DNA from 2 places in the Paenarthrobacter sp. A20 genome. Region 1 is predicted to be linked to the other one. Evidence: riboswitches for the same ligand, from Rfam matches in the RefSeq annotation. Region 1 holds a riboswitch; the other holds the start of a gene.
The links. A riboswitch is a leader RNA that binds a small molecule or an ion and turns the genes downstream of it on or off. The one in region 1 is predicted to bind cyclic di-AMP.
Positions count from the first base shown of each region.

Region 2: linked by a shared signal. The riboswitch ahead of J3D46_RS08755 (hypothetical protein) and the one ahead of J3D46_RS09735 (M23 family metallopeptidase) in region 1 are both predicted to bind cyclic di-AMP.

Region 1 is NZ_JALJWH010000001.1:2,037,154-2,040,838, reverse strand. Features, by position in the region: gene J3D46_RS09735 (M23 family metallopeptidase) at 92-922, opposite strand; cyclic di-AMP (ydaO/yuaA leader) riboswitch at 927-1,168, opposite strand; gene J3D46_RS09730 (metal-dependent transcriptional regulator) at 1,354-2,049, opposite strand; gene serC (phosphoserine transaminase) at 2,343-3,473, shown strand; gene J3D46_RS09720 (DUF3027 domain-containing protein) at 3,651-3,685, opposite strand, start outside.
Region 2 is NZ_JALJWH010000001.1:1,824,672-1,828,356, forward strand. Features, by position in the region: gene J3D46_RS08750 (glycosyltransferase) at 1-384, opposite strand, end outside; gene J3D46_RS08755 (hypothetical protein) at 555-1,397, opposite strand; cyclic di-AMP (ydaO/yuaA leader) riboswitch at 1,401-1,588, opposite strand; gene J3D46_RS08760 (HAMP domain-containing sensor histidine kinase) at 1,697-3,190, opposite strand; gene J3D46_RS08765 (response regulator transcription factor) at 3,194-3,685, opposite strand, start outside.

The DNA.
Region 1 (3,685 bases):
ATGCGCTTTGTACGGTACAACAGTTGAACGCGAATGTCACATTCAGGTCACGGGGTGTGTCACGAATGCGAGAGACAACCATCAACTGGCCCTAGAGCCAGCCCATGGGGTCGACAACTTCACCATTGACCTGGACCTCAAAGTGGAGGTGGCAGCCGGTGGAAGCGCCTGTGGTGCCGCTCAGTGCGACCGTATCGCCGCGGCTGACCGTCTGGCCCACCTTGACGGTGAAGGATGACAGGTGGTTGTACGTGGTTTCGAGGCCATTCCCGTGGTCTACCACCACGCGGTTGCCTCCGCCGTACTCGTGCCATCCAGCAAAGGTGACCTTGCCGCTGGCTGCCGCATGTACGGCGGTGCCGCACTGAGCCACGAAGTCCTGGCCGCGGTGGAAGTCGCCGGCGCCGCCCGTGAGGGGGCTGACGCGGTAGCCAAACGGGGAAGCTGTGGTCAGCGTGTCCAAGGGGCTGGCCATGGTGCCCGCCGACGAGGCCCGCTGAATGCTGCCCGCGGACTGCGCACTGAGCAGTTGCTTCAGCTTTCCGTCGGGGTCGGCTGCAGTGGCAACGGCAGCGCGGCTGAAGTCGATCTTGGCGGATGCGGCTGCGGAAACCTCGGGCTGGCTGCCACCGGCGACGGCAAGGGCCGACTCGGTTTGGCCTGATTCCGAGGTGGCCATGACGGGGCTCGTGGCCGGCAGACCGACAGTCAGGGCGAGTCCGGTGGCGGCAAGCGCAACTCCGGCCTTCTGCCCGACGCCACTGGCTGCGGCAAAGTCGGCTACCTGGCGCAACGGGCTCTTACGGCGACGCACCTGGCGCTCGGTGTCGCGTGGCCGGATCTCCGATACGACGCGGGCTGGCCGCAGCTCAGCAGCGGGGCCGGACGCGCGGCGGCGGCCCCTGACGTTCTGCGTTGTCAAACTCTGTTCCTCTCTAAAAAGCCTGCGAAGTTAGCTGTCGGATTCGGGTCAGAGAGTTCAAAGACCCGGTCCGCACGAGGCGCTCACGGCACACAGGTATCCAAGGAAGGACTTGCGTCAGTGGGCACTTCTGCTGCGGACTTCACCCCAAGGCTGCTTCTTTAGACAGCCGCTTGTGGTTCCCCCGCCTCTGCCAGTGGTGGATGACACACCTGTTCCGCTGGCAGAGCTCGGCTCCGGAACAGGTAACGCTTTGGTATCAGCGCTAGTAGATAACTATAGGGGATTAAGCCCCGCAGTAATAAATTCGTTATCAACAGAAACGCACGTGGCGCGGCAGGCCCTTATCATCAATCCTGAAAAACCGCAGGTCACACGCGCGCCAAAGCCGCGAAAGTGAGATATGACACGGGTTGGGTACAGGCCAGCCCTCAGCTGACGGATACGAAGACGTGTGCCGCAACTTCCGGCGGAAGCTCCAGCGCGCCCTCGATGCCGGGAACCCGGACGGAGATGTACTCGCCGACGCGCGCCAGCGAGACTGTTGCGCCTGGACGGATTCCACCTTCGTCCAGCTGCGTGAGGAGTTCAGGTTCCACCTGGATGGGCTCCGCGAGGCGGGTTACCGCCACCCGGGAATCTGTGGCATAGCCGTCCATAGCCTGCAGGAGGTTGACGTCAATCCGGGACAAGGGCTGGCTCGCAAGGCCGCCAAGCGCTTCAAGTCCGGGGATGGGGTTGCCATACGGGGATTCGGTGGGGTGTTCCAGGAGCTCGTACAACCGGCGCTCCACCCGCTCGCTCATCACATGCTCCCACCGGCACGCTTCATCATGGACGTAGGCCCAGTCCAGGCCGATAACGTCCGCCAGGAGCCGCTCGGCAAGGCGGTGCTTGCGCATGACCTCTGTGGCACGCTTCCGTCCAACCTCGGTAAGTTCCAGGTGGCGGTCGTTGGACACAACCACCAGGCCGTCGCGCTCCATGCGTCCGATGGTCTGGGAAACCGTAGGTCCGGAGTGCCGCAGGCGCTCGGCGATGCGGGCCCGCAACGCCACGATGTTTTCTTCCTCAAGCTCCAAAATGGTCCGAAGATACATCTCAGTGGTATCGATCAGATCCGTCATCCAGCTCAGCTCTCCTCGAACGCAGTTCCTTGCGTAATCTCCACCGTACCGCGTCCCTTGCCGGTGCGGACGGTGTGCACCGCCGCCCCATGAACGCCAACCCCCAGCCTAGCTTATTTGGAATTACTCTGGATAATTCCGGTCGCATATGGTTCGTCCATATTCCACGTGGCGGACTATGACGGCCACAGGTTCCTGCCCCCGGGCCACGTCAGGCAGAATTGGGGTGTCGAAGGGGCAGTTGATGCCACCTGCCACGACCCATCTCTAGCCGATACCCATTGGAGCCACACGTGAGCGACAACAGCATCACCATTCCCGCCGATCTGCTGCCCAAGGACGGACGCTTCGGCGCAGGACCGTCCAAGGTCCGCCCGGAGCAGATCGAGGCCCTGTCTGCCGCGTCGTCCACCATCCTCGGCACGTCACACCGCCAGGCACCGGTGAAAAACCTGGTGGGGTCCGTCCGGGAAGGGCTCAGCCAGTTCTTCCGCGCACCCGAGGGCTATGAGGTTGTCCTCGGCGTTGGCGGCTCCACGGCATTCTGGGACGTCGCTGCCTTCGGACTGGTGGAGAAGAAGGCCCAGCACCTTTCCTTCGGCGAATTCGGATCGAAGTTTGCCGCCGCTACCAACAAGGCACCGTTCCTTGATGCATCGTCCATCATTAAATCCGAGCCCGGCACCCGCCCGGTGGCACAGGCCGAAACGGGCGTCGACGTCTATGCCTGGCCCCAGAACGAGACCTCCACGGGTGTAGCTGCTCCCGTAAAGCGCGTGCAGGGGGCCGACGAAGGCTCCCTCGTCCTGGTGGATGCCACCTCGGCTGCCGGCGGCCTCGACGTTGACGTTGCCGAGTCGGATGTCTACTACTTCGCCCCGCAGAAGAACTTCGCCTCCGATGGTGGACTGTGGCTGGGCCTCTTCTCCCCCGCCGCCCTGGAACGCGCCGCGCGGGTCAAGGCCAGCGGCCGCTGGATCCCGGACTTCCTGGACCTTCAGACGGCCATCGACAACTCCAAGCTGAACCAGACGTACAACACACCGTCGTTGTCCACCCTGGTGACGCTGGACGCCCAGGTGCAGTGGCTCAACAGCAACGGCGGCCTGGACTTCGCCAGCAAGCGCACTGCGGACTCGGCCAACCGCATCTACTCGTGGGCAGAGGCTTCGGACTACGCGACGCCGTTTGTCACCAACCCCGAAGACCGCTCCAATGTCATCGCCACGATCGACTTCGACGATTCCATTGATGCCGCAGCCATCGCCAAGGTCCTGCGCGCCAACGGCGTGGTGGACACCGAGCCTTACCGCAAGCTCGGCCGCAACCAGCTGCGCATTGCCACGTTCGTCGCCATCGAACCGGACGACGTTTCCGCACTGCTCGCCAGCATCGACTACGTAGTGGGCGAACTGAAGAAGTAGCAACACCGGCTGTGGTCGGCGTCGTTCGGTAAGTCCGGACGGCGCCGCCGCTGTTTAAGGCGCAGTTCGGTGTCCAAGGCGCAGTTCGGTGTCCAAGGCGCATCCAGTGGTTAAACAGCTGAAGGTGGACATCAGTGTCCACCTTCAGCTCCGTTCACCCCGGGATTACCGCAACGCTTATTCGGCACCGGTTTCGTCGTCGTCATCTTCAC
Region 2 (3,685 bases), 210 kb from region 1:
GTGGCGGAGTGTGTTCCCGCGACCCCTTTGCTGGAATCGAACCACTCTCAGTTCAGGCAGTTCACGGGCCAAGCGCTCGGCGATCCTCAGGGTGTTGTCTGTGCTGCAGTTGTCCGCCACCGTGATCCGGAAGGTATGCGGAAAGGAGTCTGCAAGGTGTCCGTGCAGCCTGCGCAGGTTCTGTTCCAGGCGGTCTTCCTCATTGAACACGGGAAGGGTGACGTCCAGGACCGGGACGGCAGCGCGGGTGTCAATGGGGGAGCATCGGGTTTGTGGCCCCGCTTGGGCAAGGCCCTGCTGTGTGGTGCTTAACGCCGCGCCACCGAAGCGCGCCGAGTGGAACCGTCGTGGTGGAGCGCTGGTAGATGGGTCTGTGAGCGTCATGTTTCCAGAATGGGCCCGCCGATTAAGAGGGCTTTAGGTGGAAGCTGTGACCCCACTGTGAACCATGGACGGCACCTGTGAGACGCGAAAACCGCGCCGTTTCCCGCCATCCGCTCCAGTGGGTACTGGTGCGAACGGCGGGAACCGGCGCGGTGATCAAGCAGTCTGGCTTAGTACCAGTTGTTTGCCAGGTGGAAGCCCAGGGCGGCCGACGGGGATCCGTAGCGTTCCTTGATGTAGTTCAGGCCCCACTTGATCTGGGTCTGGTAGTTGGTCTGCCAGTCAGCACCCGCGGTTGCCATTTTGGTAGCCGGCAGCGACTGGACAATGCCGTAAGCACCGCTGGAAGCGTTGGTGGCGGTGGTCTTCCAGTTGGATTCCTTCTCCCACAGGGTGTTCAGCGCAGTCATTTCGCTGGCGCTCCAGCCGTAGTTGCCAAGGATGCTGGCAGCGTAGGCCTTGGCGGCGGCGGGGTCGTCCACGGCCTTCGGGGCGGCGGCCGCAGCTGCGGCCTCGGCAGCGGCGGCGGCAGCAGCGGCGTCGGCGGCTTGCTTGGCTGCAGCGTCAGCGGCGGCCTTCTCAGCAGCGGCTTGGTCGGCTGCGGCCTTCTCGGCGGCTGCTTTTTCAGCAGCGGCTTGGTCCGCTGCGGCCTTCTCGGCTGCAGCCTTTTCGGCAGCGGCCTTGTCCACGGCAGCCCTGTCAGCGGCGCCCTTTGCGGCGGCTGCATCCAAGGAAGCGGAGATTTCAGCTGTCTTGTTGTTGCTGACCTGGGCATTCGCCTGGGTCTCTGCAACGCGGCTTACCTCGGGGAGGGTCAGGGCGGCGTTGGCAGCAGTACCGAGCGATGCAACGCCCAGCGCAGCGGCTACAACACCGGCAACAACCGACATGCGGTGGCCGGACTTACCCTGGCGGGCAGCGTTCTTGAGGACAGCCTGCGACTTGGTCAACGGTGCGTTGTGCTCATCGCGGTGACGCGCGGAAGGGCGCGTCTGATCATTGAATTCAGACATGTGTGATTACCTCTCAGCGCCTGCGGAGTTAGCTGTCGGGTTCGGATGAGGTCATCCGGCCGCGCATCACGCTGCGGCTTCACCCCAAGGGTCCGGCATAAATGCCTGGGCCCGGAGACTCTGGGTCCCCCGTCTCTGCCTCGGAGTAAGAACGGACTCCGGGAAGTGGCAGAGCTCGGCGCATCCCGGATGCGGGTCAGTTGGGGCGACCCACCCTTTCGACGGTACAGGAGGAATTCGCAGAAGTCACATTTAGGTAACAGAGATCACGACGCCGGTGAGTCGCCTTGCTGACTTCGTTACATCTGTTCGTTGGCGACAGCGGGGAGTCGAAGGGCGAATTCCGTGCGCCCCGGCCGTGAGGTCACTTCCACGGTGCCGCCGTGCGCTTCCACGATGGATTCAACGATCGACAGGCCCAGTCCGGAGGTGCCCTCAGACCCCGATCGCGCGGCATCGGCGCGGGCAAAGCGGGAGAAGATCCGGCCCTGGAAATCCTCTGGAATGCCGGGCCCGTTGTCCGTCACGGTCACCACAGCGCTGCCATCGGCAGAGAGCATGACGCCGGTGACCACCGTGGTGCCGGAGTCGGTATGTTTACGGGCATTGGAGAGAAGATTGGCAAGGACCTGGTGCAGCTGCGTAGCGTCACCCCGGACCGTGACGGGCTCATCAGGCAGTTGAAGTTGCCAGATGTGGTCCGGTGCCATGACTTTCTCATCGCTGACAGTTTCGATCACCAACTGGGTGAGGTCCACGTCCGTGACCTTGACCGGCTGGCCTTCATCCAGCCTGGCAAGGAGCAGCAGATCCTCCACCAGGGTGGTCATCCGTTCGGACTGGCTCTGGACGCGTGACAGCGACTTTCGGCCGTCATCGGTGAAGTTCTCGGTCATCCTCAGCAGCTCGGTGTAACCGCGGATGGCCGTCAGCGGCGTTCGGAGTTCGTGCGACGCGTCCGCGACGAACTGGCGCACTTTGGTCTCGCTTTCCTGGCGCGCTTCCAGGGCATTGGAGACGTTGTTCAGCATCTGGTTGAGGGCATGGCCAACGCTGCCGACTTCCGTTCCGGGATGGGCGGCCGACGGCGGTACGCGCACAGCAAGTGCCACCTCACCGGCGTCGAGGGGAAGGCGCGAAACTTTGGTGGCTACCTCGGAGAGCTGCTCCAACGGCCGCATGGTCCGCCGGATGATCACTGTTCCCGCGAGGCCGATGATGACCAGACCGCCCAGGGAAACCAGCACCATGGTCCACACCAGTGAGGCCTCGGCGCTTTGCTTGTCCGCGAGCGGCAGGCCCGTGACGATCACATCGCCATAGGCGGTCTCGACAGCCACCAGCCGGTAGTCCCCGTTGGAGAGGGATCGGTCCGCCGGATCACTGTTCTTGGGGAGGGCCAACAGTACTTGCTCGTCGTCCGTAGAGAGCGACACACGATTGCCCTTGGCATCGATCAGGCCCGAGCTGCTCACAGTTGAGCCGTCGATCCGGGCGTTCAGTGTCCCAGCGGCCTGCCCGCGAGCCTCCAGCGGGTCAGGCCTTCCGGATCCAGGAAAGTTCGACGGCGGCCTGCCGAAGTCATTCGCGCGGCTGGACGCCTGCTCCAGCTGCCTGTCGAGCTGCCTGTTGAACACCATGTCCATGGAGGCGTAGCTCACCACGCCCACTGCCCCGCAGATGGCGACCAGCAGGGCCATGGCCACCAGGACCAGCCGCGTGCGCAAGTGCCAGGTGGAGGGGTTGAGCCAGCTGCGACCGGACGTCCTGGCCACTCCTGAAAGTGTGCTCAACGCCTAGTCCGCGGGTTTGATGACGTAGCCGGCGCCACGGATGGTGTGGATCATCGGCGGATGGTTGGCCTCGATCTTCTTGCGCAGGTATGAGATGTAGAGCTCTACGATGTTGGCCTGTCCGCCGAAGTCGTAGTCCCACACCCGGTCCAGGATCTGGGCTTTGCTGACCACGCGTTTGGGGTTTTCCATGAGGTACCGCAGAAGTTCGAACTGGGTGGCGGTGAGGGGAATGTCCTCCCCGGCACGGGTGACTTCGCGGGTGTCAACATTCAGGGTGAGGTCGCCCACCACCAGCTCGGCAGTGTCCATGGCGGCCACGCCGGAACGCTGGACCAGGCGGTGGAGGCGCAGGAGGACTTCCTCCATGCTGAAGGGTTTGGTGACATAGTCGTCGCCGCCGGCCGCCAGGCCAACGATGCGGTCCTGCACAGCGTCCTTGGCGGTGAGGAAAAGCGCGGGAACTTCGGGGGCGAACGCTCGGATGCGGTTGAG